Regions from separate parts of the Staphylococcus agnetis genome, predicted to be linked through region 2. Evidence: riboswitches for the same ligand, from Rfam matches in the RefSeq annotation. Region 2 holds a riboswitch; each other region holds the start of a gene.
What was found. Region 2 has a riboswitch for S-adenosylmethionine ahead of GJE18_RS08630 (M20 family metallopeptidase). Riboswitches for the same ligand answer to the same signal wherever they lie in the genome.
Positions count from the first base shown of each region.

Region 1: another riboswitch for S-adenosylmethionine. It lies ahead of GJE18_RS09495 (Na+/H+ antiporter NhaC family protein); the one in region 2 lies ahead of GJE18_RS08630 (M20 family metallopeptidase).
Region 3: another riboswitch for S-adenosylmethionine. It lies ahead of metX (homoserine O-acetyltransferase MetX); the one in region 2 lies ahead of GJE18_RS08630 (M20 family metallopeptidase).

Region 1 is NZ_CP045927.1:1,841,248-1,851,627, forward strand. Features, by position in the region: gene GJE18_RS09470 (VOC family protein) at 1-817, opposite strand, end outside; gene GJE18_RS09475 (hypothetical protein) at 880-1,149, opposite strand; gene GJE18_RS09480 (bile acid:sodium symporter family protein) at 1,472-2,434, opposite strand; gene GJE18_RS09485 (hypothetical protein) at 2,615-3,145, shown strand; gene GJE18_RS09490 (SRPBCC family protein) at 3,303-3,812, opposite strand; gene GJE18_RS09495 (Na+/H+ antiporter NhaC family protein) at 4,071-5,369, opposite strand; SAM riboswitch class I at 5,462-5,558, opposite strand; gene GJE18_RS09500 (amidohydrolase) at 5,611-6,738, opposite strand; gene hutI (imidazolonepropionase) at 6,965-8,200, opposite strand; gene hutU (urocanate hydratase) at 8,200-9,867, opposite strand; gene GJE18_RS09515 (YjiH family protein) at 9,887-10,380, opposite strand, start outside.
Region 2 is NZ_CP045927.1:1,688,680-1,699,059, forward strand. Features, by position in the region: gene GJE18_RS08620 (DUF2750 domain-containing protein) at 1-608, opposite strand, end outside; gene ldmS (L-aspartate--L-methionine ligase LdmS) at 764-1,945, opposite strand; gene GJE18_RS08630 (M20 family metallopeptidase) at 1,946-3,130, opposite strand; SAM riboswitch class I at 3,222-3,332, opposite strand; gene GJE18_RS08635 (S-ribosylhomocysteine lyase) at 3,562-4,032, shown strand; gene GJE18_RS08640 (DoxX family protein) at 4,417-4,770, opposite strand; gene GJE18_RS08645 (pyrimidine-nucleoside phosphorylase) at 4,780-6,081, opposite strand; gene deoD (purine-nucleoside phosphorylase) at 6,287-6,997, shown strand; gene GJE18_RS08655 (thiol-disulfide oxidoreductase DCC family protein) at 7,125-7,550, opposite strand; gene nhaC (Na+/H+ antiporter NhaC) at 7,663-9,090, opposite strand; gene GJE18_RS08665 (EVE domain-containing protein) at 9,446-10,380, opposite strand, start outside.
Region 3 is NZ_CP045927.1:2,437,866-2,448,245, forward strand. Features, by position in the region: gene yycF (response regulator YycF) at 1-1, opposite strand, end outside; tRNA gene GJE18_RS12045 (tRNA-Asp) at 248-321, opposite strand; tRNA gene GJE18_RS12050 (tRNA-Glu) at 328-402, opposite strand; partial or broken gene GJE18_RS12055 (YrhK family protein) at 709-974, shown strand; gene GJE18_RS12060 (adenylosuccinate synthase) at 1,072-2,358, opposite strand; gene dnaB (replicative DNA helicase) at 2,663-4,063, opposite strand; gene rplI (50S ribosomal protein L9) at 4,355-4,801, opposite strand; gene GJE18_RS12075 (DHH family phosphoesterase) at 4,798-6,765, opposite strand; gene GJE18_RS12080 (DUF2232 domain-containing protein) at 6,777-7,682, opposite strand; gene metX (homoserine O-acetyltransferase MetX) at 8,022-8,987, opposite strand; SAM riboswitch class I at 9,061-9,162, opposite strand; gene GJE18_RS12090 (AzlD domain-containing protein) at 9,221-9,550, opposite strand; gene GJE18_RS12095 (AzlC family ABC transporter permease) at 9,547-10,239, opposite strand.

The DNA.
Region 1 (10,380 bases), 150 kb from region 2:
GCTCTACTGTCGCAAATTCATAAGTGATAAAATTTTGTCTATAATACAACGATTCAAACCATTGTCGATTGATTACACCTGAATGTTGATAAGGTAAGTGGTCATGTATGTCCAATATCGTAGGCATATCCGCTTTTTTTATTGCAAAGGCGTAATGATGCACATACCCTTTTCCAGGTCTCACTTGAGGACCATCTTGTTGTATTAATACAATATCACTATAAAACCCTTTCTCATTGAGTGTATAAACAGTCTCTTCAAAACCTTCACGTTTACGATACCCTAAATGTTCCGTGAGATAATGAGCTGTTGATGCGATATCTTCCACGTGTATTTCGATTGGCCCCATACCCAAAATCGTTTCAGCCGTAGTCGAAGTTTCTTCATTAGTTATATGCCAATGCGCCGGTAACTTGTAACCTTCATTTGCTATCATGACGAAAGATAGCGTTTCTGGATCATCGAAATAAAGCGCATCTTGATGTAAATATATTCCACGTTGTGTTGATATACCATGTTTTTCTAATTTAACCTCAAATAAATCTAACATGTTACGATCCTGTACTAAGAGTCCTATACGCGCAATCATATTCGTGCCTTTATACACTGTTCCAGCTAATGGAATTTCAAAAAAAGTTAATAACGTTCCTGGATCACCGCTAGCATTACCATAAAAAATATGCGGCATGGTTTCATTATCTTGATTAACGGTTTCTTTAATTAAATCGAGTCCTAATACGTCTAAATAAAACGCTTTGTTACGTGTGATATTTTTTGTGTACATGGATATATGATGGTGACCTATAATTTTAGACAAACGACTCACTCCTTTCATCTTCAACCATAGTATACTTTTTATATCCTTTTCACGCTATGATTTTACATTAACATCACGAAACATACGAGTCCTATCAAAATAATTGAACAAGGAAATGCAATGGTTTGAAACAAGCGAATTTTACGCATCGATAACTGAGATTTAAGCAAGCATGTTTCAATCAAAAAATTAAATAACGTAATAACAAACGTTAATACGATTAATAACGCAACGCCATTATCATATTGGTTCACAAATCCTACTGAAAGCATCATCATCGTAATGAAAAGCGTGAAGGTAATAAAATAGTTTTGTAATATTTTAGTCACCATATTCTCAAACCCTTTCACGTTTTAATAAAATTTACTATTAATTTAAAAATATTTTCGCACAACCTAATTCAAATGTAAAGAAGCCCGAAATGAACGGTGGTGAAAAACAAATTGTTTTAATTTTTTGTTCTTAACACCTCGCTTTTCTGGAAGCAATCAAAGTCATGTTTTCATTTCTCATACAAACACCCCAATAAAGTTTTCACTTTTTAAGTGTCCACTTTATTGGGGCATATCTTGTTTAGTTGAGTTTTGAGATATACAAAATCGTTATGTCCAAATCCTTTTTAACTCGCAATGCAACTGAAAGCCCATGTGAGTTTTAAACTTTTGTTTGTTTTAAGGGTTTGATGATTTTTTGTTGCTTATCAAAACGTGACGACCAATAACGTGCAAGCGTTGGCCCTGTAATACAATGAACAAAACTAAACACCGCTCCCGGTACTGCTGCTAAAGGATTGAAATGTACCGTAGCTAACGAAGCAGCTAAACTTGAATTTTGCATGCCAACCTCAATAGACAACGTTTTTTTATCTTCATAATTCAATTTAAACAGCGCTGATAACGTATAACCGATCACATACCCTAAAACATTGTGTAAAATAACGACGGCAAAAATGAGTAAACCTGTTTCTACAATTAATGTTTTACTACTTGCAACAACCGTCCCTAAAATCACCGATATCGCTATGACAGAGATTAAAGGTAAAATATCATCTGTTTTCTCAGCAACTTTATAAAAAAGTCTTTGAATAACCAATCCTACGATGATTGGGATCAATACAATTTTAGATACAGATTCAAACATACTCATAAATGAGACATCCATCCATTGATGTGCCATTAAAAACATCAGTGATGGTGTAACAAATGGAGATAATATCGTAGATACAGAAGTGACTGCAACCGATAAAGCGACATTGGCTTTCGCTAAGTAACTGATAACGTTACTTGAAGTTCCACCAGGGCAACATCCAACGAGTAAGACACCAATGGCTACTTCAGGTGGTAACTGAAATAGTTTTACAATGAAATAAGCAAGTAATGGCATAATTGTGTATTGTAACACCACACCAATAATGACAGGTTTAGGGTATTTAAATACAATTTTAAAATCTTCTAATCGAATGGATAACCCCATCCCTAACATGACGATACCTAAAAGATAGGGTATCCATGGTGTAAAAGTAGTAAATGCAGATGGCAAAACAAATCCAATAAAACTTGTTAGCAACATCCATAATAAAAATGTTTTTGAAGCAAATTGTCCAATTTGTCGTAGCATTGTTGTCACCTCGTTATTATTTTAATATTCAGAATATTAACACAATGAATAACGAATGACAACACTATTTATGTAAATAAAATAGGAATGCGAAATGTTTACGTCTTTAGTCCTAATGCTTTTTGAAATTTAGAATGATACAATAGATTTAATAAATCACATTTAAAAAGAGGAAATGTCATGCTTATTGATAAATTAGAAAGCTATACCCTTCATATCTCTGAGTTAAATCGACGCAAACATCGAGCTCAATTAAGTCAATTGTTAAAACATGTGAATCTACCTTCTCCACTTCAACACGAATTTATTAAGACTCAGAAAACGTATGTACTTCGTGTACATATTCAAAAACAGACATTGCCCTATTTGCTGAGCTTTTTAGGATTCCATCACTATGTTATTTATCAAGTGATTCGTTCAAAATTTGAACAAGAATTGATACCTTTTGATCAACTCGCATTGACAGAGCGTCGTTTTGAATTTTACATTGATGGCTTAACAGACCCATTTATTAAAGATAAAGTCATTGATATTCTTCACCATGGTACAACGCTACAATTAAAATATACTATACGTAAAAATATTTTAACTTTAACATCAACACTTGAAGAAGCAGGCACAATGTTAAGTCTATTAGCGTGTCACCATATTGATATCTATCAAGCATACGCGCCGTCACATCCACAATCTCATATTACGCGTATCTCATAAAAGTTTTGAGCTTTAAATTAAATAATATAGACGATTTGCCAATGATGAATCTTTTTAAATACACGATGGTAATCACGATCAAGCATTGACTTTAAAATTTTTAAAACCTGCAAAATTCATTCTCCAGAATTTTGCAGGTTTTATGTTGAACTCGAGGCTACTGCCCTGATTCATTGAGTGTTTGTTCTTCAATATACCGCTGCATCGTATCAAACATATTTTCAAAACCGTGTACAGTACTATCATGATATTCTTTCTTTTTTTGTTTATATTCAAGTTGCGTTAAACGTCTTTCTTTAGGCACTTCACTTTTGTAGAAAAATGTCATTTGTGTAATGCCCGGACTGCGTTCTTCGAAGTACACATTGATATCATCTTGTTGATCACTGAAATCAGGCATTTGAATCGTTAAACAAAGGTGTTCTCCTGGAATTAATGTTTGATAAGTACCTTCTACACGTATTTTTTTACCTTGGCGTTGGTCAATAATTAAATAGTGACCCCCTTCTGTCACATCACTTTCGATTGTTTTATTCGATCTTGATGTAGTCATAAACCAGTGACGCAACATTTCAGGATCTGTCCAAGCTTGATAAGCAAACTCAGGTGAAGTTTTTAATAATCGAACTATTTTAACTTCGACCCGTTCATTATGCGTATTATTCATGGCGATTCTCCTCACTTTAAAACCTTTTTCTCTATCATTAAACATCCTATTTATGATTCATTACCATATCTTACTAAAATGTGTAAGCATCATAGTATTATAAACATTGTATCGTGCTTAAAAGTCTCCCATCTAGAGATTGAGTGACACTATCTTCTCATCTAATAGAAGGTGTACCATTATCACTGCACTATGAACTGTTATCGTTGCAATCTCACTATATTCCTTCATTATACCCTTTAGCCATTTATATACATACTATTTGCTTTTAAGTCTTGGTAAGTTAAAGATGATGGCTACAATCCCACATAAAGCTAACATTACTGGATAAATAGAATATGGGACTAACATCACAGGTGAAATACCCGCAACACCTGCTGCTGCAATCAGCTGTGGGCTATAAGGGATAAAACCTTGCCATGCACTACCAAAAATATCTAAAATGCTGGCCGATTTACGTCGATCGATTTCATATTCATCAGCGATATCTTTCGCTAATGGACCTGACATAATAATAGAAATCGTATTATTTGCAGTAGAAATGTCCGCCACACTTACGAGACTTGCAATACCAAATTCTGCGCCTCTACGTGATTTAATTTTACTTTTCACTTTGTGCAATAGCCAATTAATCCCACCATTATGCTCAACAAGTCCTATCATTCCACCAATTAAGAGCGCGATGATTGCAATATCTTCCATCCCCACTATACCTTCTGAAGCAGCTTTTAAAAACCCTGCTAAATTAAACGAACCGTCAGCAATGCCAATTATTCCAGATAGTAAAATCCCACCTAACAATACGAGCACGACATTAATGCCTATTAAAGCTAATATCAATACAAGTAAATAAGGGATGATTTTAATAAAATTGTAATCATAACTTTGTCCATGATTAACGTGGTTACCGAGTGTAAGTACCCATAAAATGATGATTGTAATCATCGCACCCGGTAAAACGATACGAAAATTCACTTTAAATTTATCTGCCATTTGTGTACGTTGCGTTCTCACTGCCGCAATGGTCGTATCAGAAATCATCGATAAATTATCGCCAAACATCGCACCACCTACCACAGTAGCCATCGCTAATGCAGCTGGAATGTCTGTCGCTTGACTCAACCCAAATCCTACAGGCGCTATCGCTGCCACTGTTCCAACCGATGTTCCCATCGATATCGAAACAAACATACAAATAATAAACAACCCTACTATCAATAAATTTTGTGGAATCATCGACAATCCAAAATTGACAATAGATTCAACACCGCCCATTTTTTCAGCAGTTTTAGAAAAAGCACCTGCTAATATAAAAATAAACATCATTAAAATAATATTAGGATGACCAGCACTTTTTGCGAACACTTCAACTTTGTGCGCAAAATTTTCTTTTCGGTTCATCAATAGCGCCATAATTACACCAATAATTGCTGCTACATTGAGTGGCATAAATGTAAAATCTTTCGTAATTATACCTGCGCCTAAAAATATACAAATAAATACAACTAAAGGTAGTAAAGCCCAACCATTCATTTTATCTTTAAAATCTGTAGACATTTTTTTCTCCTCACAAAAATTAAGGTCAAACTCTAATAGTACATCATGCGCATACATACTATTAGGGCTTGACCTGATATCGTTTCCCGAACTTCTTATCTTCAGCCTCAAAGCTTCTGGAATTGGCACACGCATGACCATGTTGCCGAAGTTTCAAAGGGCCAGTCCCTCCACTTCTCTTGATATGAAGTATTTAATTTTACTGTTAAACTTTACATGAAATTTTGTAATTCGTCAATCTCTATGATGATTTCAAAATGAGTTGAATGGCATTTACGAAATAGTCTGTGACATTTTCAAAAATACGTTCATCTGGTTGATATAACGGATGATGTAAAGGATAGTCACTTTCGGAGCCTATCATAGCAAAATAACTTGGTGCTATCGCCTGATAACCCGAAAAATCTTCTCCTATTGTCAGTGGACGCACCAACTCCGCAACATCATAGCCCGCTTCTTTAGCGGCTTGAACTGCGAGCTTATGGAGCGCCTCTTCATTATTAACAGCTTTAGTTATTTTGAGATACTCTAAATCAATCTTAGTGTCAAATTGTGTAGCAACACCTTTGCAAATTTGTTTCATACGTGTTTCAACTTTAAGCTGTGTGTCATGGTCAAATGTACGTACAGTTCCCTCTACGATTGCATGATCAGGAATGACATTCCATGTCTGTCCACTGTGAATTTGACCAATAGTTACCACTGCTTCCTCGTAGGGAGCAATATTACGACTCACAATACTTTGAAAACTTTGAATCAATTGTGCCACGATGATACTCGGATCTTTAGCATCTTGCGGCATGGCCGCATGGGCTCCTTTAGCATGAACGATAATTTTAAAGCGATCAACATTTGATGTCATGATTCCAATTTTAGAGCGCCACTGACCTACTTTTAAAGTTGGATCATTATGAAATCCTAAGATGGCTTTTGCACCATTTAAGACACCTGTTTCCACTACACGGTTTGCACCAAACCCGAGTTCTTCAGAAGCTTGAAAGATGATACGCACACGACCATTTAATTTAGATTCCATCGTTTTAAGTCGTTCCACTGTGCCAAGTACACTCGCCATATGAATATCATGACCGCACGCATGCATCACGCCCTCAGTACGCGATTTAAATGCAACAGTCGCTTGTTCATGGATTGGAAGTGCGTCAATATCAGACCGTATCGCAATCATTGAATCACCTTGCCCTACTTCTGCAATCAAACCTGTTTGAAGTGGAACATCCAAAATTGACACATCCATATCTCGTAATATCGCTTTTAATCTTTTAGTTGTTTGAAACTCTTCATTAGAACGCTCGGGATACATATGAAAGTGACGTCTCCATGAGACCATTTGATCAAACCGATAAGACATAGAACTCCCCCTTATTGATTATTTAACAATGACCTAAAACGCTGAGATGTTATTAACACGTTTTGAATGAATAGTCATATTATCTCGTATACAGCATCTTATTTTCAATAAAATTTCCATATATCCTCATTATCATCAAGCATGCCTCATTCTAATACAAAACGTTCTCAAAATTTATTCAGAAATAAATTTCAAGAACGTCATATATCAATGTATTTTATCAAATTTAAGCTAGTGCAATGTCATGATTGATGATTACTTTACCATCTTTTATTACTTTTTCAACATGATTAATACCATAATGATATGGAATATATTCATGATTTGGCGCATGCCATATCACAATATTTGCTTTATCCCCTTTATTAATAGTGCCTGCATCCACATCTATCGCTTTCGCTGCGTTCACTGTAACTGCATTCCAAATTTCATTCGGTGATAATTTTAATTTCAACGCCGCAATAGCCATTACCATTTGAAGATTATTTGTTACGCAACTTCCGGGATTAAAATCCGTTGCAATCGCTATGGCACCATTGTTTTCAATCATACCTCGTGCATCAGCATAATCATTTTTGCCTAAGTAAAAGGTTGTTCCAGGCAATAGTACCGCTACCGTATCTGAGTCACTCAATTTTGCTTTATCAGTATCGCTTGATGCTACGAGATGATCTGCTGAAATGGCTTGTTGATCAATCGCGAGTCCTAATCCACCTAGAGGATCAATTTCATCGGCATGAATTTTAACTTTAAAGCCTTCTTTTTTAGCGGCTTCCATGTAACGTTTAGATTCTTCAATAGTGAATACACCTGTTTCACAAAAAATGTCTGCAAAATCGGCATAGGCCTTTACTTCAGGAAGCAAGGCAATCATGTCTTCTAAAAATGCTTCATTCGATGATGCATCTTTGGGTACTGCATGAGGGCCTAAAAACGTATGACGCATATCCAAATTATATTTGTCTTGTAAGCGACGTGATACTTTAAGTTGTTTCAATTCATTTTCTTTATCTAAACCATAGCCACTTTTACTTTCAACCGCTAATACACCATGGTGCATCATTGTAAGTAAATCATGTTCTGCCTTTTTGAATAAATCATCTTCACTCGTTTGACGTGTTGCTTTTACTGTTGAAAGGATGCCCCCGCCTTGTTCTAATATCTCAAGATAAGACACGCCTTGACGTTTTAAAGACATTTCATGTTCACGTGACCCTCCATGTACGAGGTGCGTGTGCGCATCTACTAAAGCTGGTGACACCACTTTGCCTGTCGCATCAATTGTTTCTTTTGCTTCAAAATCGTTTGTATAAGGTCCCGAATAAACAACTTTGCCGTCTTTAACAACCACTGTTCCATTTTCTACGATGTTCAGTTCATCTAAGTCTGCACCTTTTAAAGGACGTTCTGTTGATTTGGGTAAAATTAATTGTTTAATGTTTTGGATTATTAAATCATTCATTATTTGTCATCACCTTTACCTGTTATCATTGGAATATCTACACCCTTATCTTTGGCAGTATCAATCGCAATGTCATAGCCTGCATCCGCGTGTCTTACCACACCCATACCCGGATCTGTCGTTAATACTCGTTTTAAACGACGTTCTGCACGCTCAGACCCATCAGCAACGACAACCATACCTGCGTGAAGTGAATAACCCATACCTACACCGCCACCATGATGTACAGAAATCCATGAACCGCCTGCCGCAGTATTCACAAGCGCATTTAAAATTGCCCAGTCACCTACCGCATCTGAACCATCTTTCATCGCTTCTGTTTCACGGTTGGGTGAAGCGACTGAACCTGAGTCTAAGTGATCTCGTCCAATTACAATTGGCGCAGATATTTCACCTTTACGTACCAGATCATTTAATGCGAGACCCATTTTTGCACGGTCGCCATAACCGAGCCATGCGATTCTAGATGGCAATCCTTGAAACGCAATTTTCTCACTTGCCATATCGAGCCAACGCATTAATTTTTCATCTTCAGGGAATAACTCACGCATGAGTTGATCCGCACGTTCAATGTCTTTAGGGTCTCCAGATAAAGCTGCAAAACGGAACGGTCCTTTACCCTCACAGAACAATGGACGAATATATGCGGGCACAAAACCAGGAAAGTTGAATGCGTCTTTTAACCCTTGGTCGAAAGCGACTTGACGAATGTTATTGCCGTAATCAAACGCTATGGCACCTTGTTCTTGAAATTGCAACATGGCTTCAACATGTTTTTTCATAGACTGAGATGCTAATTGCACATATTTTTCAGGATTTGCTTCACGAAGTTGCGCAGCTTCCTCTAATGAGTATCCTTCAGGTACATAACCATTTAATGGATCATGCGCAGACGTTTGGTCTGTTACGATATCAATTTTGAATTGGCGTTTCAAAATTTCATGATGTATTTCAGCCGCATTGCCTACTAATCCTATAGATAACGCTTGACCATTATTTTTAGCTTCTTCTGCTTTTTCTAACGCTTCATCTAACGAATGCGTCATAATGTCACAGTAGCGTGTATCGATGCGTTTTTGAATACGTGACGCATCTACATCTACCCCGATGACCACCCCTTCATTCATCGTAACTGCTAACGGTTGTGCACCTCCCATGCCACCGAGACCCGCAGTTAATGTAATGGTTCCTTTCAATGAACCGTTAAAATGCTGATTCGCACATTCTGCAAACGTTTCATAAGTACCTTGTACAATGCCTTGAGAACCAATATAAATCCAACTTCCAGCGGTCATTTGACCATACATCATGAGCCCTTTTTTATCGAGTTCATGGAAATGTTCCCAGTTCGCCCATTTTGGTACGAGCACCGAATTGGATAATAATACACGCGGTGCTTCTTCATGTGTTTTGAATACTGCGACTGGCTTCCCTGATTGAACGAGCATTGTTTCATCTTTTTCAAGGCAACGTAACGTCTTAACGATAGCATCAAAAGCTTCCCAGTTACGCGCTGCTTTACCAATGCCTCCATAAACCACGAGTTTGTCTGGATGCTCTGCCACTTCTGGATCTAAATTGTTATAGAGCATACGTAAAACAGCTTCTTGTTCCCAACCCTTACATTCAATTTCGAGGCCTTTTTTCGCTTTAATTTCTCTAGACATTCTTCATCTCTCCCTTTGTTTAAAATATGAGTAACGCAATTGGTATTGTAATGAGTAGCGTGAGTGCAACACGTATAAACCAAATCACGACTAACTTCCATAATGGAATATGTATCTCTGTTGCTAAAATACATGGCACTAGTGCCGAGAAGAATATAATCGCCGACACACTTGTAATCGCAATGACAAAACGTACTTCCAGTGCTGCCTTCACAACAAGTAGTGATGGTAAAAACATTTCTATCAGTGATATCATCGAGGCTTTGGCTATGAGTGTTTGATCTTGGATAGGAAATATCATAACAAATGGATAAAAAATGTAACTAAGCCAATCAATAAATGGGGTATAATCGGCAATTATCAAACCTAATAATCCAATTGATAATATTGTAGGTAAAATAGCGATAGTCATCTCTAAACCATCACGCACATTCACCCCTATATTTTTGAATAATGGTAAAGATTGATGCGATTGGCGTTTCGCTTCTTCCCAAGCGGCAAGAAGTCGATTAC
Region 2 (10,380 bases):
AAGTCTATTGCAACGTAACGATTGTCATCACGCAATTCGTCTAACCATTCTGAAAACACTTCACCTTCAACGTAAATAAGTTCAAGTGTTTCGAAGTCTTCTTCAGCAACACGCTTCGCTCGCTGGCTTAAACTCCAAACAGGCATGAAATGAGATTGTTCAAAATTATCATTTTCATCACTTACGACCATAAATTGCTTAGTACCTTTACGTGTAAGACCATATACAGTGTCGGTTTTAGAAACATCTTCAACAAATTCTCGAATGCGTAAGCGATCAATATCAGTCATAATATCATTAAAAGCCGATAAAATTTTAATTTCATGACCTTCTGCATCAATCGTCACATTCACAACCGCTTCATCCTCTTCATCAAACATATCGTCAAGTTCATAAGTTGTAAAACGATCGATATCCATCGCCTTAATTTTATCAAATTCAACATTTAGATTTTCGAGATATGCTTTTGCCAAACTTTCCCTCGTCCAAAAGCAAAATAATTGTTTCCCATTATGCAAATGCTTCACAATTTTTTTATCTTTTACTGCGATAAAAAATTGCTCATTTGTCAGAATATCTTTGTAAAAACGTTCATTTTTATACGACATCTTTTTCTCCCTCTCTAAATGAGCTCTTTACGTTGAATATAAACTACTGTCTACATTTCGTCAATGTGACAAAAATAGAAACCATCGCGTATTTTCATATCAGATAACATATACGCTAACAATTTTAGTTCGTTACAAAAACACGCTACTATTGATTATTTTAAACCTGCTTCTATAAGAAAGGCTTGCTCAAGTGCCTCGATTTGTTCAAGACTGTTCGCATGCCAAATGCCTGCAAATCGAGAACTGACATTACGCGTTTTATAATAATCACCATCATAATAAGATAATGGATAAAGGACGCCTTGTCGAACATATTTTTCAATCGCTTGAAAAAACGTTTGTCTGTCGGCTTTAGACACATAGCTATAAAATTTATGATGTTTGCCAGTTAATAAATGATCGAGTAATAACATACTTGTTGAACCATTTTGTCTAAAATTCAAATCAATCGCATAAATGTCCTCTTCTTTATCAACAAGTAAATCAAACCCCGCAACACCTATAAATCCTTTATCTCCACCAATTTTCATAATTTCAAATCCTGCATCAATGACTGCTTGAGGTACATGTATAGCATTAGTATTACCATTATAAAATCCATAAGCATTCGTTAACTGTTTGGCTGCCCCTAGGTAAACAATACCTTTATCAGGGTGTACGGCATATTGCACACAGTAATTTTCTTTAGCTTCCACACATTGTTCAATAATGATAGTTTGTGTGGCTTCTTTCGCATTGTCAATACGTGCTACTGCTTCATCTAAATCTGATTGATTATAACATATCATCACGCCATACCCACCTGCAGTAGGTAAATCATCTCCAGGTTTTAAAACAAGAGGTAGTGTCCAATGTTCTAAAGCATGATGAAGCATCTCAATATCTACCACCTCTCTTTTAGGTAGATATTTACCTTCTGTCCATTCAGGAATCCTTGCCTTAGTATTTAAATCAACAAACATCTGCTTATTCATCGCATAGCGTGTACGGTGTATTAAATCTTCACCATGCACATACTGTGTATAAATGCGCTTTTGATCTTGTTCAGTAAGTTGTTTTAATAACTGTTCATAACTTTCTTTATCTTTGAATGTATAAATATTGTTCGGTATCGTTTGATTCACATAATTAAACAAAATTTGTAATTTATCAGTAACACTGGCCTCATGTACAATGACTGGCATATCAGCAATCAATAATTCTCGTCCTGTTAAAAAATTCGATTGATGCTCGTCTGGTTCTAACCATGGATTAGAAATATAAGATGGACGTGATGTATATACGATATCATCAGCGTATAAGTCTCCCAATTTTAAACGTAGATGGTCAGTCATTTATAATTTCTCCCTTAATAATTGATGTTCCTTTTGAATTGTGGCTAACAAATCATAATCTTGAAGTATACTTGCTCCCATTAATGCAATAATTTTCGCACCTTTAATTAACGCCTTATCTCCCATAGGGCTTGCTGCTGCTTCTCTAAATCGATGTGTGTGACCAACTAAGCTACGCGGTCCTATTTTAATATGTGGATGAATCGTAGGCACTACATGGCTCACATTACCTGTATCAGTCGAACCATAACCAAAATCATCATGACTGACTTCTTCCCCTAATTCTGTTGCATAACGTTCAAATAAAGCATCAAGTTGTGGTGATTTGATAAATTCGTTTACCCCATTTTGAATCGGTCCAAACTCATAATTACAACCTGTTTGAATGGCTGCGCCTTTTGCAATTTGATGCACGCGTTCTGTTAATATATCGAGAGATTTCCTCGTCGTTGCACGTGTATAAAAACGTGCATGTGTATAATCAGGAATGATATTCGCCGCTTTACCACCGTCTAAAATGACGCCATGGACACGTTCTGATTTATGAATGTGTTGTCTTAATTGTGCTATACCATTAAAAAAGCTGAGCATTGCATCTAAAGCATTCTTAGCATCTTCTGCATTTTCAGATGCATGTGCACTCTTGCCATAGAACTGGATATCTAATACATCTACAGCAAGCGTATGAATCGTCGGATACGTGTCGTTTCCTGGATGAATCATCAGCGCAATATCCACATCATCAAAAATCCCCTCTTTGACGTAAGATGCTTTTGCGCTACCGTTTTCGCCACCTTCTTCAGCCGGACACCCAAAAACAATGACACTGCCTCCTAGTTCATCAATCACTTGTTTGAGCGCGATACCTGCAAGTACACTAGCGGTCCCTATAATATTATGTCCACACGCATGACCTAATCCCGGCAAGGCATCATACTCTGCCAAAAACCCTATCGTTGGTCCCGGCTCTTTTGCCTCATAGGATGCGATAAAGCCTGTTGAGTGGCCTGCAATATCCTTTTCAATATTAAAACCGTGCGTTGATAATTGGTCTATTAAAAGACGCGACGCAAATAATTCCTCATTCCCTAATTCTGGTCGATCATGTATTTGGTGACTCATATCTAAATAATGTAAGCGATGATTGTCTATATAATCTAAAATGCGCTGTCTTACTGATACCAAAGTAATTTCTCCCTTCAAAAACAAAAAGTTATCATACGTGATGTAAGTCTATTAATAGACGCACATCAAACGTTGATAACCATTTGTATGTCATTTATCTATCAATAGTCAAATGCTATTGTTGGATTTAGCACCTTTATCGTTACTCGATGAGGTTGCAGGGCTTCGTAGGGCCAATTCCCTCCACCACTCTTGATAAATTGTTATTTAATTAGTACTCATTTTATCGGAAATCGACTGATTTGTCATGCTATTTTTATTATTTACACAATTTCTCACTGTTATGTCACATACCCAATTAAGGCATCATTCTCATCGTCATCCCCCTTTATAAATAGGTTCGGTCTCATTCCTTCATTCAATGAAAAGGCATCCCCCTTTGATACAATGAAAGTTATGTTAAAATGAAAATAATAAAGGAGGATGTCAATATGCCAAAAATGAACGTAGAAAGTTTTAATTTAGATCACACAAAAGTAGTTGCACCATATGTACGCCTTGCAGGTAAAATGCAAGGGGAAAATGGAGATGACATTTACAAGTATGATATTCGTTTCAAACAGCCAAATAAAGAACATATGGACATGCCAGGTTTACACAGTCTCGAACATTTAATGGCTGAAAATATTCGTAATCATTCAGACAAAGTCGTAGATTTAAGTCCAATGGGATGCCAAACAGGTTTTTATGTGTCATTTATTAACCATAAAGATTACGATGATGTATTAAATATTATTGAAAACACGATTCATGACGTTTTAAATGCTAATGAGGTCCCAGCGTGTAATGAAGTACAATGTGGTTGGGCAGCTAGCCATTCTCTTGAAGGAGCAAAAACTATTGCGCAAGCATTTTTAGATAAGCGTCATCAATGGCATGATGTATTTGGAGAAGGTAAATAATCTTATATTGATTTCACTTGTCACTTTCTTTTAAAGCCTATTTAATGATTAAGGTGCGGTGCATGGAGAATAGACAAGCATCTCCCTTAGCGAAAATTCATTAAATCATATAAATAAGGGTTGAAACATCACAATCCTGTATAACAAAACAGGCAACAAAATTCATGCATACATGAGAACTTCGTTGCCTGTTATTCATTTATGTTTCTTAATTTAATCTATAAGAGCAAAAGTAAGAGAATGATAACATTACTTTGATTGCTTACTTAACCGAGACTGCTGAGGCATCAATCTGAAACCAAACATCCATTATGAAGTAAGACACCTAGAAAAGCAAAGTGTTGAAACAATTAAATGTGAAATACTTGAGTTTCATCCACTTAATTATAAATGACGTATCCATTTCATTAACTGAAACTGTAACGGGATACGAAGATATAATAACGATTTTGGCAATTGGAGGCCTTCTATTTTGTCGATATGTCGAGCCATATAAATATTTGCGGGTAGTACAGCCCATAAAAAAGCAATCATGATATGTTTAAATACATAACTCGGACGACGTATGAATAAGCCAATTCCAAAAACGATTTCGCACACACCAGTAATGAGGACCGCCGCTTTACGGAATGGTAAATAATGGGGTACAATTTTGCGAAATGTCGTTTCACGCGCAAAGTGTAAAATCCCTATGAACACAAATAAAATGCCAAATACAACGCGTTGAAATCGCTTCATAATCAATCACTACTCCGTAATTACTTTATAAATCAATTTTGGCGTTTCTGCAGAATCAGAAATTGTAATATTGTCATATAATTTTTGTTTAACCGCTTCAACATCTTCTTGATTAGCATGAATTGTGAGTAAAGATTCTCCCTCTTCAACTTTATCACCAATTTTTTTATGAAGTACCAGTCCGACAGCTAAATCAATGTCATCTTCTTTAGTTTGACGCCCTGCACCTAACATCATTGATGCTATACCAATTTCATTTGCTACCATTTCAGAAACAACACCTGACGTTTTCGCTGGTAATTCAAATGTATATTGCGCTGTTGGCAATTTTGATGGATCATCTACAACAGAGGCATCTCCACCCTGATTACTTAAGAACGTTTTGAATTTTTCAATCGCAGCACCGTTATCAATCACTTCTTGTAATTTTACGCGCGCTTCTTCTAAAGTTTCAGCTTTTTTAGCTAACACGACCATTTGTGCACCTAATGTAAGTACGAGTTCTGTTAAATCTTCAGGACCTTCTCCTTTAAGTGTATCAATGGCTTCTTTAAGTTCTAGGGCATTCCCAATGCCCAAACCTAATGGTTGGTTCATATCTGAAATAATCGCCATCGTTTGACGACCTACTTGATTTCCAATTTTAACCATTGCATGGGCGAGCGCTTCGGCATCTTCTACCGTTTGCATAAACGCACCGTTACCTGTTTTAACATCAAGTACAATCGCATCTGCACCCGCAGCAATTTTTTTACTCATTATGGATGACGCTATTAACGGAATAGAGTTGACAGTTCCAGTTACATCACGCAATGCATAAATCTTTTTATCCGCTGGTGTTAAATTACCTGTTTGGCCAATAACAGCAATTTTAGCTTCATTTACAAGTTTGATAAATTCAGCTTCAGATATTTCAACGTGGAAACCCTCAACAGCTTCTAATTTGTCAATTGTACCACCAGTATGACCTAACCCACGACCACTCATCTTCGCTACAGGAATGTCTAAAGCAGCAACAAGTGGTGCCAATACAAGTGTCGTTGTATCACCGACACCACCTGTAGAATGTTTATCAACTTTAACACCTTCAATATCAGATAAATCAATTTGATCTCCTGATTCTACCATTGCCATCGTTAATGCGGCGCGTTCTTCATCTGTCATATCTTGGAAATAAATTGCCATTGCTAAACTCGACATTTGATAATCCGGAATTTCCCCTTTTGTGTAACCGTCAATAATAAACTTAATTTCCTCAGACGTTAAGGCATGTCCATCACGTTTTTTAGAAATCATATCCACCATTCTCATGGTAAATCCCTCTTCTCTTTATTATGATATATTCCATATTTATTATACACGATATATTCCATTCTATAAATTAAAGACATGCCAATTTAAAGAAGAAAACATTGACTGTCACGGGTCTGACAAACATTGCAATCATCGACATTTAGGCTGCAATCTGTTATGTTTAATAGGATAAAATTAATAAAAATAAAAGGAGTTGCTTTCAATGACTAAAGGCACACCACATATTCAACCTAATGGTAAAAAAATAGCCAAAACTGTTTTAATGCCAGGTGATCCACTACGTGCGAAATTTATAGCTGAAAATTTCTTAGAAAATGTTGAGCAATTTAACGACGTACGTAACATGTTTGGTTACACAGGAACTTATAAAGGTAAAGAAGTATCGGTTATGGGTTCTGGTATGGGTATTCCAAGTATTGGTATTTATTCTTATGAACTCTACAATTTCTTTGATGTTGATACAATTATTCGTATTGGTTCATGTGGCGCAATGCAAGAACACGTAAACCTATATGACATTATTATCGGTCAAGGGGCTTCAACAAATTCTAATTATGTAGATCAGTTCCAGTTCCCTGGTAACTTTGCCCCACTTGCTGACTTTGATTTAATTGTTAAAGCGAAAGAAGTGGCAGATAAAATTGGTGCTACGACACATGTAGGTAACATTTTATCTTCTGATACATTCTATAATGCGAATGAAAACTTCAATCAAAAATGGATTGACATGGGTATTTTAGGTGTCGAAATGGAATCAGCTGGCTTATATTTAAATGCCATTAAAGCAGGTAAAAAAGCACTTGGTATTTTCACTGTTAGTGACCACCTATTAAGAGATGAAGCCACTACTGCAGAAGAACGCCAAAATTCATTTACACAAATGATGGAAGTTGCATTAGAAATCGCAGAATAATTAAAAACTAAAGCGTATACATGAAAAAGCCTTCAAAATTCATTTTCAAATGAACTTTGAAGGCTATTATTTTTATCCTTATACGTTTAGCATTCAACTTATTATACACGCGCGGTGCTTTTACATTTTAATTTGAATGCTTGGCTAGCCCTTTCACATCGACATATTGTTCACCAATAAAATAGCTTCTTTCAGACTCACGAACTTTAGCCCAAGTCGTTCGCCACATATGGTTACGATTTTCAGCGAATAGATGGTAACCGAAATTACGAATTGGCTTTGGAATCAGCCAAACGCTCAGGGCTAACCATTTAAATTGTTTTAATTGATAAATAAGTTTGATAATTGCTGTAGATTGAAAATACAAGGATGATCCTTCTTGTAAAATCACACTATTATAGCTTAACACTTCTGGATGCACTTGTTGTAGCTGTTCACCAGCCTCGCTTTTTAATGGCACAAATTGATAATTTCTCGGTAAACCATGTCGAATTAACCAAATGACATAATTGTAACAATAAATACAACGATCATCATAATATACGATAGGCACTTGTATCCCCCCTCAATGGACTATTTATATATTTAATTGTAAAGTCATTGAATCAGTTTTAAAAACAAAACGCCTCTATGTATATTAATCTTAAGCTTACGTTAAGTTATATTTATGCTAGCGATTCTTGCTGTTTAAAATAGGCTTGTTCATCTTTAGATAATTTAATAATTTTAAAGCCAATAAATCCATATAGAATCGAAATGATTGGAACGATAAAATTTAATATAGCAAATGGTGCATACTCAACAACAGACACACTTAACGTTGAAGCGATAAAGACGCCACACGTATTCCAAGGAACAAAAACAGATGTGAGTGTCCCACCGTCTTCTAGTGCACGCGAAAGATTTTTAGGGTGTAATCCTTTATCGATAAATGTGGAAACATACATGCGTGACGGAACGATAATTGAGATGTATTGTTCTGAACATGTAAGGTTTGTGCCAAAACAAGAAACAATTACCGAAGCGATCAATGACCCCGTGTTTTTAGCGACTTTTAAAATTACGCTAATTAAAGCTTTTAACATACCTGAGTACTCTAATAAACCACCAAATGTCATGGCGACAAGTGTTAATGATATCGTATAGAACATGGATTCTAAACCACCACGGTTGAATAACTCATCAATTGTTTTGTTGCCTGAATCGATTTCATAACCAGTTTGTAATGCTGTAACCGCAGTCACCATAGAATCACCTTGTACAAAAATTTGTACAAAAAAACCTAGAATGATACCGACTACAATCGCAGGTAATGCCGGCACTTTTAAAGCAACAATAATAATGACTATTAGTGGCACTACAAGCAACCAAGGTGAAATAATAAATGCATTGTCTATCGCATTCATAATATTATCAATGCGACCTTGATTTAAATGATCACTTCCATACATTTGTCCCAAAATAAAAAACACGATAAGACTAATGATTAAGCCAGGTATTGTCGTATAAAACATATGGCGAATGTGTTCAAATAAGTCGACATTAGTAAGTCCAGATGCTAAATTTGTTGTATCTGAAAGAGGGCTCATTTTATCACCAAAATACGCACCAGAAATCACTGCACCCGCAACCATGCCTGGTGATAAACCCATACTAATCCCTATTCCCATTGATGCAACACCTACAGTAGCCATAGTAGACCAACTACTACCAATAGCTAATGCCACAATGCCACAAATAATACACACGACAGATAAAAAGTATGTAGGTGATATTAATTTTAAACCGTAATAAATCATCGCAGCGACAATACCACTACCGATCCACGCTCCAATGATAAGTCCTACTAACATGATAATAACAACTGCTGGAAGCGCGTGACGAATCCCCTTATACATCATCTCTTCGACTTCTTCCCATTTATAACCGTGACACATCGTAATAATAATCGCTACACATGTGCCGATTAGCAATGGAATATGTGGGGCTTGTTCTAGCTTAACCACCGTATATAACATCGCCCCAATCATTGCTACGAGCGTTAATAACGCAAACCAGACGTTAATCGGCCTTTTTTGAGTTTCCTTATTCATTTAAATCCCTCTCCCCTATGTTGATGTTATCTGAAAATTGAAAACGTTTACGCATATCATACTATTTTCTGTGAAGCGCTTCAAGGCGTTTAAGTATAAAAATTCAAATCATAATGATTACAGATACTTATAGGTTTCCCTTTAATATTAAAAAAGAATTAAATTGAACGTAAGGACATAAGGTAGGTTTATACATGCACTTTCGTCTCAAAGCGCTATACATCACCGCCTAATTTGTATAAAAAAGCTTCAAAATTCATTACAACATGAACTTTGAAGCTATCACTTAGGTGTGAAACACCGTATATATATTAGTTAGCCAGTCACTTTAAAATTGCTTTCCTATTCTTAACGATTATGTGGAGTGTTTCACTTGAATAATGCGTGCATATTTTAAAAATTGCTCAGAATAATGTTCTTTGACCTCTTGTGGCGTTAAATATGTCACACCGACAATATGCCAGTTCGGATTAAAGTAGTAATAAGAGTCTTTATTTAAACTCCATTTAACCATACTTCCATCTCTATGATATCTTGGTAATGTCATTTCATAACCTTCTAAAACGTTAATAAACATTTGGAAGATGTCCGGATCAATACGTTCAAATTGATCAATTACAAGATAATGACGGTCCGATTTAGGCATTAATTCCGTAATAAATCCTTCACGATAATACATTGCCCCTGTCTCGTTAGGTAAATAACGACCGTATAACATTTCTTCTGAAAAGTCAGGATGACCTGTTGTCATCACAGGTGTCGCATTTGCTTTTTCAACTAATGACTGCGCAGCCTTTAACCCTTCTGCTTTGTCGTTAGCTAATAAAAGTATAAATGGTTTAATGTCATCACTCGTACCTTCATTTGTCATTTGACCTACTGTTTCGAACTGACCTTTCATACCACCATTTTTACTCATTTCCATAATGGCTTCAAATTGGGTCGGTGTCAGTCCGGCAATCGCTTGTTTCGCATTCTCTTGAAGAAAATATAAGTTCTTCAGCTTAGGATGTTTATTTAAAGTTGTTAAACTTACAGGTTGAATATCTTCAATATATCGAATCTCAATAGCCGTACTATTTGTACGTCCAGCTTCAGGCGGACGTGTATGAATGTGATGAGAAACTTCTGCACGACCAATGACGGATTGATTACTATAACGATTATAAATGACAATCTGGTCTCCAACTTCTAGTTGCGTGTAATTATGATAGCCATTACGTTTAATACCGTTAACATTATGTGTATAAATCACATAAGTCTCATCAGGTTCAAAAGATGTCGTTTCAG
Region 3 (10,380 bases), 750 kb from region 2:
TATGCTTTGACCCCATTTCATATTAAAGTGCAAAATTATACGTTTCCAATTGGCATAATCCTATACCTTATAATGTATCACTTCTAAAGTGCAAATTCTATCATTTACTTTATTCAACATTAATACAAATTAAAAAAGCAACACTATGATAATCGCATGGTTGTCATAGGTTGCTGTGAAAGTATTGTATGGTTGGAGATGTGTTTGAATCAAAAAAATGCCCATCCATATTTGGATGAGCAAGTAGCGGTCCCGACGGGAATCGAACCCGCGATCTCCTGCGTGACAGGCAGGCGTGTTAAACCGCTCCACTACGGGACCATATCATGGTGACTCCTACGGGACTCGAACCCGTGTTACCGCCGTGAAAGGGCGGTGTCTTAACCGCTTGACCAAGGAGCCTCTTTTGAACACAAGATTGATTATAGCACCCCATTTTCATGATGGCAAGATAAATTTTAAATTTTTTTCAATAATTTTTCACACACGCTTTACAAACGCAACACAATACCTTCAAACCCCTTTATATCAACGATTCACTCTCATCTTTTTTACACTTTTATCTCTCTCAAACACCTTATCACATCAATTAAATGATAAAAGTTAGTTTCATCATTATTGAAATTAATGTAATTCATAAACAATACCTATGTCATCATGCCATAACGGGTATAACATACGAGTAGATTTTAAGGAGGGACTACGCACATGCCAAAAAAGCAACAAGCTAGTATAAATTTTAGTAATCAAAAAAATAGAAAGTCTTTTGTCTATAAAGCACTGTATCAACTCAATGATGTCGTACTTGGCCTCATTTTTTAATCGGTAGTTTTTTATTTTTCTCTGATTCGACCGTATTTCAAGGTACTGTATTATTCGTTATTGGGAGTATTCAGATGATTATTCGTCCACTTATCGCTATGATTCATGATCTTCATATGGCAATGATAGACCGGAATGAACAACAACACTAATATACAAAAAAAGCCAGCAAATCCATTGATTTGCCGGCTTTCATATACTGCAAGTCAGTCTTACCGTTATATTGCGGTTAGACTTACCTCAGACGAATTAAACCCATAATTTTTCAACAATGTTCGTTTGATTACGGTCTGGACCTACAGAGAAGATTGAAATGTGAACGTTACATAATTCAGAAATACGTTCTAAATAACGACGCGCGTTATCAGGTAATTCATCTAAACTACGTACACCTGTTATATCTTCTGTCCAACCAGGTAATTCTTCAAAAATTGGTTTACAACGTTTTAAGTCATTTAGGTTCGCTGGGTATTCTGTAATTTCTTTACCATCAAGCTCATACGCTGTACAGATTTTAACTGTATCTAAACCTGTTAATACGTCGATAGAGTTGATTGATAAATCTGTAATCCCACTTACACGACGAGAGTGACGTAACACGACTGAGTCAAACCAACCTACACGACGTGGACGTCCTGTAGTTGTACCGTATTCACGTCCAACCTCACGAATGTGATGTCCTTCTTCATTAAATAATTCAGTTGGGAATGGACCATCACCAACACGAGAAGTATACGCTTTACATACACCTACTACTTTAGATACGTGAGTCGGGCCTACACCTGTACCTACTGTTACGTTACCCGCAACTGGGTTACTAGATGTTACAAAAGGATACGTACCGTGATCGATGTCTAACATCACACCTTGCGCACCTTCAAATAAAACTTTTTCGTCAGCCACAAATGCATCATCTAACACTTTAGCTGTGTCAGTAACATATTGTGCCAAACGTTGACCCGCTTCGTAATACGGTTCGAAAATTTCTTCAAACGATGGTGCATCTTGATTAAACATGCCTTGAAAATAGTCATTTTTATAAGCTAAGTTTTCTTTTAAGCGTTGTTCAAAAACTTCTTTATCTAGAAGGTCTGCCATACGAATACCGATACGTTGTGCTTTATCTACGTATGCTGGGCCGATACCTTTTTTCGTAGTACCGATTTTGTTATCACCACGACGCTCTTCTTCTAATTCGTCTTGTTTTAAGTGGTATGGAAGGATGACGTGAGCACGGTTAGAAATGCGCAGATTGTCAGTCGCAATTCCACGTTCATTTAAGCCATCTAATTCTTTTAATAAAGCAACAGGATCTACAACGACACCATTACCAATAACAGATAATTTTTCTTTATAGAAAATACCTGATGGTACTAAGTGAAGTTTGTATGTTTCACCATCAAATTTAATTGTATGTCCTGCATTATTACCGCCTGAAAAACGTGTAATGACATCTGCTTGTTCTGCTAAAAAGTCTGTAATTTTACCTTTTCCTTCGTCTCCCCATTGTGTCCCAACTACTACGATTGATGACATAAGAGCACCTCCAACGTTTTCTCAATTAACCAAAGTGTATTTTACCAGTATGACAGATGGAATGCAAACCAAAAAACGAACGTTAAAATCTATGAAAATTTTCATGACCTTGTTGAGTCGAATGTCTCCTCAAGCTTATGACAGCGCATTATTATAGCGTTTATCGTACAAAATAAACATTTCAAAATCCATACTTAACACAAAATACAATCGAAAAATCAATTAAAAAACCGTACATTAAACAATTAAATAGTTTTAATGTACGGAAAAATTATTTTTTAGACTTAAATTTGTCACATTTTATTTAACCCATATCGGCATGTGCATAATCAATATCTGTAAATTTATTATATTGTTTCATGAAGTGCAATTTCACTGTCCCTGTAGGACCGTTACGTTGCTTGGCAATAATAATTTCAATTTCACCATTTTCATCATTTGTTTGTGGTTCAAACCCTGCGTCGTCATCATCTTCATCGCCATCACCGCGATTATAATAATCATCACGATATAAAAAGGCAACAATGTCGGCATCTTGTTCAATTGATCCAGATTCACGAATATCACTCATCATTGGTCGCTTATCTTGACGTTGCTCCACACCACGTGATAACTGACTCAATGCAATTACAGGACACTCTAACTCACGGGCAATCCCTTTTAGCATACGTGAAATCTCAGAAACTTCTTGTTGACGGTTATCAGATGCACGCGAACCACTTCCTTGAATCAACTGTAAATAGTCAATCACAATCATATCAAGTCCATGTTCTTGCTTCAATCGACGACATTTGGAACGTAAATCTGTAATACGAATCCCTGGTGTATCATCGATAAATATCTTTGTACGAGAAAGTTTACCGACCGCAACTGTAAATCGGTTCCAGTCTTCTTCCGTCATTGTTCCAGTACGTAAACGGTTAGAATCTACATTTCCGGAACTACATATCATACGTGTTGCCAGTTGGTCTGCACCCATCTCGAGTGAGAAAATACCGACCGTATATTGATCTTCGTGGGTTGCCACTTTTTGCGCAATATTTAATGCGAAGGCAGTCTTACCTACCGATGGACGTGCCGCTAAAATGATTAAATCGTTACGGTTAAATCCTGCTGTCATTTGGTCAAGATCACGATAACCTGTAGGAATCCCTGGCGTTTGCCCACTATTTTGATCAAGCGCTTCTGCATTATCATACACTTGTCCTAGAACGTCACGAATATCTTTAAAACCATCACTTTCTCGTGTTGACGATAGTTCTAAAATACGACGTTCCGCATCATTTAAAACGGTATCAATATCTAACTCATCATTATATCCATCATTCGCGATACTATCAGCAGTGTGAATTAATTTACGCTTAACCGCATTTTTAAAGACAACATCGGTATAATATTGAATATTTCGTGTCGTCGGGACATTTGACGTAATTTCAGCAAGATACTGTGGTCCCCCGGATTCACTGATGACCCCATCTTGAGTGAGACGGTCTAACACCGTTACGATATCAATGTCATTACCGTCCTCATTAAGGTTCATCATCGCACGGAAAATATGTTGATGGGCAGTGCGATAGAACGATTCAGGTAATAAAATTTCTTGTGTTGAAGACATTAATTCAGGATCTAAAAATATCGCACCTAAAACGGATTGTTCCGCTTCATTACTATGTGGCATTTGTTGATGCTCATACATTCCATCCATGCGATTAACCTCCCTACGTGCTTTTATATACTTTACATATTTTAACACTAGTTAGAGTTCATTCCTAGAAAATTAATAGATGTCATAAAGGATTTGAAAAATAAGACTGTAAGTTACGTAAATAATGTAATAAAACCAAAAACGTTTTAATGAACAGTTGAATCTGCTAAAACATACTTTGTTGATAATGAATAATTTCCATTGATTAATTTATTGAAGCATGTTTACTTTCAACATTTCAATTTTATAAAAATAGGACTGAAACATTTGTTTCAGCCCTAAGTAAAATATCTATTTTTCCACTGTATGCACGCGAATTACGCCTTCAACTTCTTTGTGTAGCTTAACTGGTACGTTCGTATAACCTAATGCTTGAATACCGTGTGAAAGCTCCATTTTGCGCTTATCAATTTTAATGCCATGTTGTTTATTTAATGCTTCGGCAATTTGTTTTGTACTCACAGATCCGAATAATTTGCCACTTTCACCTGATTTGGCAGTAACTTCAACTTCTAATGATTCAAGTTTGGCTTTTAGTGCCTTCGCATCATCAAGTTCTTGTTGTTTATCTTTTTCAATGCGTTTATTTTGTTGTTCTAATTTTTTCAAGTTACCTGGTGTCGCTTCAACAGCATAATTGTTTTTAATTAAAAAGTTATTGGCATATCCAACAGGTACGTCTTTGACTTCACCTTTTTTACCTTTACCTTTAACATCTTGTGTGAAAATTACTTTCATGCATTGTCACTCCTATCGATTTGTTCTTGGATGGCTTGTTTTAATTGTGCAATGGCTTCTTCGACTGTGACGTCTTTCATTTGTGTAGCCGCATTCGTTAAATGGCCACCACCGCCAAGTGCTTCCATTGTAAGCTGAACGTTAAATTCACCTAATGATCGTGCTGAAATCCCTACAAGGTCATCTTCACGTTTAGCGATGACGTAAGAGGCTTCAACACCATCTAAACTTAATAGCTCATCTGCAGCTTGTGCCACCGTTACAGGATGATATATTTGATGCTCTTCACCGTGTGCAATGGCTATACCATTATCTTGTAAATCTACTGTACGAATCAACTCTGTCCGTTTAATATACGTTTCAATATCATCTTTTAAGAAATGTTGCGTTAAGATGGTATCGGCACCATGCGCACGCAAATAGCTCGCAGCGTCAAATGTTCGTGAGCCTGTACGTAATGTAAAGTTACGCGTATCAACAATAATACCGGCGTACATCACTGTTGATTCTAAACGTGTTAAACGTTGTTCTGTCGTTTGATATTCTAATAACTCTGTCACAAGTTCGGCTGTCGAACTTGCATAAGGTTCCATATAAACGAGTAAAGGATTAGAAATAAATTCCTCTCCACGTCGATGATGATCAATAACGACCTTACGATTGGCTTTATTTAATATATCTTTATCAATGACCATTTCAGGTTTATGCGTATCGACAATGACTAATGTCGTTTTACTTGTCATCATATCCCATGCTTCGTCAGACGTAATAAAACGTTCCTTAAGCTCTGGTTTTTGATCAATTTCGTCCATGACGCGTCGCAATGTCGGATCTATGTCAGATTCATTCAATATGATATAGGACTCAAGATTATTCATCATCGCAAAACGGGTCACACCAACAGCCGCACCAATGGCATCTAAATCTGGACGCGTATGGCCCATTACAATGACTTTATCACCTTCAAGTAAAATATCTTTTAAGGCGTGTGAAATAACGCGGGCTCTTACACGTGTACGTTTTTCCATCGGGTCAGTCTTACCTCCATAAAAACGCACATTGCCATTCATCGTTTTAATCGCTACTTGGTCACCGCCTCGACCTAAAGCAAGGTCAAGACCAGATTGAGACATCTCACCTAAATCGATGAGGTTTTCGGAACCTTCACCCACACCAATACTTAATGTGAGTTGTGCACGGTAACCCACACTTTTTTCTCGTAGCTGACTTAAAATATCAAAATTTGTGTCTTCAATTTCTCGTAAAATGCGTCGGTTTAAATACGCTACGAACTGATCTGAACTATAACGTTTAAAATACACATTATGTTCTTGTGCCCATCGACTAATGACACGCGTAACCATTGAGTTAATTTCCGAACGTTGTGTATCGTTCATATTTTGCGTAATCTCATCATAGTTATCTAAAAAGAGCGTCGCAATAATCGGTTGTTCATCGTCATATGCTTGTCTAATCTCTGCTTCTTCTGAAACATCGAGAAAATACAAAATACCTTCATCTTTTGAATATTTAACGCGATAGGTATAGCCGTTATTCATAATTTCTATTTCTTTTGCTTTTTCAAGCTGTTTTAAAATATTCGGATATACTTCGTTAATTGGATCAGAAATAACGTTCCGCTCTGTACGTTCCGTTAAGAATTTGTTCATCCACTCAATTTGATCATGTTGATTTAATACTATGATACCTATAGGCATATTTTTGATAGCGCGATCACTTGCTAACGTTACCTTGCCACTTAAATCATCTAAATAAGTATCAAATCGTTTAAAAATCCATCTAAATAGAAAAACACAAATAATCAATACGATAAATAACGTAATCGCAGCAATAAACCCGTACAACACACTAAAGAAAAAGCTCACACCGACACTCGCTATTGCCATTAATGTAATGAATATAAAAGGGAGGAGTAACGATTTCTTTACCGACTGACGTTTCATTTTGTCACCTCTTAACGTTTTTTAAGCATGCTTTTTAAATTCAATCCTAAATCTAGTAAACCAATGAGTCGTGTTAACGGATAAGCGATGATGCCTATAATTATGAGTAAAACTGAAACACCTATTGGAAATTTTTTTATAGAGCAAGCATAATGAATAAAACTTAAACCTTGGATGACAAGCAAGAAACCAAGCACAATAATAAAGTTTTGACTGATGCTATTCGCAGTCGTTGAAGGTTCTGTCACAATGCTAACTAATAACGCAATGGCATAGATGATAAAAATAGATTTTCTTAATTGCCATAAATATAAAGGGCGATACACGGGTGTGGCCACTTTAAATTGACGCAATATCGGAAACATAATGAGTAATGACAACATAAAAAATAACGTTATGCTTATCACAATAAAACTTGGCATTTGAACGGCCATTTGTTGTACAGATGCTTCTAAGATTTTTGCCGATTGCGCATCTAAGTTTTGCATACGAATCGTTTCATCTACAACGATTTTGTATGGTTCAATTAATTCGTGCGCATAAGGCAGTTTCTTAATACTTTGTAGAAAAATCATTACGCCTAATGTCACTAAACTTGTGACAAATGAGACGACATATAAAATGCGTTCTTTTGACGCTTTAATCAGTAATAATTGACTAATGATTAAACTTGCAAGAAGTAAAATAATCATAAAGGTTTGCACAAATAAACTTCCCGTGATGGTTGCAACCATAATTGAAACCAGCGCAGCAATGCCAAAAGAATATTTAGAACGATACCAAAGAATAATTCCTGGAAGCGGTGCAAAAAATATAACAATTACTCCCAATATAGGTATAAAATGCATCACTAAAGCAACCAAAATTAATGCAATGGTGCCTAATATGGTGTCTTTAGGTTTAATTTTCGAAAACAATAATGCCACTTCCAAACTTAAATTTATAGTCACTATTTTACAGGCTTTGAGAGTGGTTTACAACAGACGTCATGCGTTCGAATTATAGTTTCATATTACGAATAAAATCACGTAACATCCGTTTTTTATCTTTATTTTTAAAGTAAATTTTAAACCTTCGCCAATACACATTTAAAATAGTTTTGAGATAGCTCCTACACATTGTCTTTCTTTATATCGTGTTCTGCTTAATACAAACAATAGGTAAGTTGTATTTCAGTTATCATAACTCAAATACAGCTCATCAACGTGTATCTCATTTACATGATTATAACAAAAATGTAACATATTCGTCTAAATTTAGCGTCTAAATCTTGAAAGTTCTAAGAAGTGGTACAAATAAGGTGCCCAATCATTGAAATTTAACAAAAAGCCATCATGTCCCACATTGTCTGGTACAAAAAAATGACGGTGATATTTAAAATAATCCCCTATCGCCGCGACTTGATCATCGGGATAGAGTAAATCATCAGTAAATCCCATCGTTAACACCTTTGTATCTAACGAACGAAAAACGTGTTCAACGTTTTGACGCCCTCGAAATACATTGTGACTATCTAACACATCTAGCAGTGTGAGGTAACACTTCAAATCAAAAGATGTTTTGAATTTATCACCTTGATGCTTTTGATAGGTTACTACTTCATCCGGCGTAAATCTCGCTTCATAACTTTTAGACGACCGGTAGGTTAAAAAACCTAATTGTCTCGCAATACTTAAGCCTTCCCTTCCTCCTAAATGTATCGCTTGACGTGCGATTTCATTAAATGCGCGTGAATAAGAAGACGTTTTTACGGTTGAAGCCAGAATGACTGCCTTTTTCACTTTAAATTTTTGGTTATACAAGAGTTCTAGTACTTGCATACCACCGAGAGAGGCGCCTATCAACACTTCTATCGTTTCAAATTGAAGCGCTTGTAATCCTAATTCAATAGCACAAACGATATCACGGATTGTTAACCTCGAAGGGAATTGTGAATCTGTTAGCCGCGAACTAGATCCAAATGGACTTCCAATCACATTAAATGTTAAAAATTGGTAATCATGTAACGGCATGTAGCCGCCATCAATAATTTCACGCCACCATCCAGGGTTATCTTCTGTACCATAAGTTAAATGGTTTCCTGTTAATGCGTGACATACTAATACCAGAGGTTGTCCTCGATATCCTACATGTTCATATCTCAATTTTAAATCTTGAATCATTTCACCTGATTCTGTTTTAAATTCACCTAAATGCAGTGTATCTACTGTATAATGTGTCAATTTAGCATGCCCTCCCTCTAAACAAAAAAGTTGTACTACCGTCTGTACGGCAATACAACTCATGTTAATCATTGACTTATCACTCGAAACATTCGTTGGTTGTAGCACCGTACTTATCACTAAGTGGTTGCTGAAGCATCACAGGGCCAAATCCCTCAACTTCTCTTAATAAGCTTTCAGTATTCAATTCATTAATTCATATCATAACGTATTCAGAATATTCATGCAAATGTTTACAGAGGTAGAATAAGTCTTAAACATGCAACACTTACCATACCTATAATAACAGCAATGGTTAAACTCCTTGATATCAAAGTAGCGAGGAGTGTTGGTATAACTGCGAATACATAAATCCAGTTTAAGCGAAATCCAAAGTGACCACTTTCTTGAATAATTAATCCATCGACAACTAAGGCAGCAAACAATGTAATTGGTATAAAAGATAACCATTGAATGACTTTTTCAGAAAGTTGTAATTGTGCGATTGCGATGAAAGGCGTAATACGTAATAATAACGTGCCTATACCAGATAGAATAATCGTCCAAAGAATATACATTGTCATCGGTCCATCACCACCCCTATTGCAGCAGTAACCATTGATGTAATTAAAATGGCGATATAAGATGGCATTACAAGACTGAGTACCATCATTTGTATAACGACAATACATACCAATTTTAAATAGAGATGTAACTTTGGTTTCGTAAGACCTTCAAATTGACTTAACATAAGGAAAATAAACATGGCGATAATCGCATAATCCAATCCTAACGCCTCAGGATTCGAAAAGATATCACCAAGTAACGCACCAAGAATACATACAAAAATCCAAAATATGTAAGCTGTTATATTGATGCCATGCATCCAACGTCTCCCGATTACGGCTCCTTTTGTATGTGGTGTAATTGCGATACCAAATGTCTCATCCGTTAATAACGATCCGATACCTATACGATGAGGTAAAGATGTCGCTTTAAAGTTTGGGGCGAGAGTCATACTTAATAAAAACATACGACTGTTAACGACAAGTGCTGTGAGTACAATAATCCATATAGGCGTTTGAACAGCCATTAATGCAATAATGATAAACTGAGCAGCACCTGCATAAACAAGTATAGATAGTAACGCGATGTCTAAAATACTGAAGCCAGATGCAATACCTACGATACCGAAAGAAAAACCAACACCCGCATAACCGAGCAACGTAGGAATACAATCTTTGACACCTTGCCTAAACGAATTGTAAGCCATTGCACCTCACCCCTCCTTAAAATTAAGACTATTTTAGTATAAATCAATAAAAATTACTATAAGGTTAGTCTGAGGTGTGAGTGACGTCAGACTGTCGTTCGTATTAAAAATACTGAATTCTTGCCGATGCTGGATAATTAG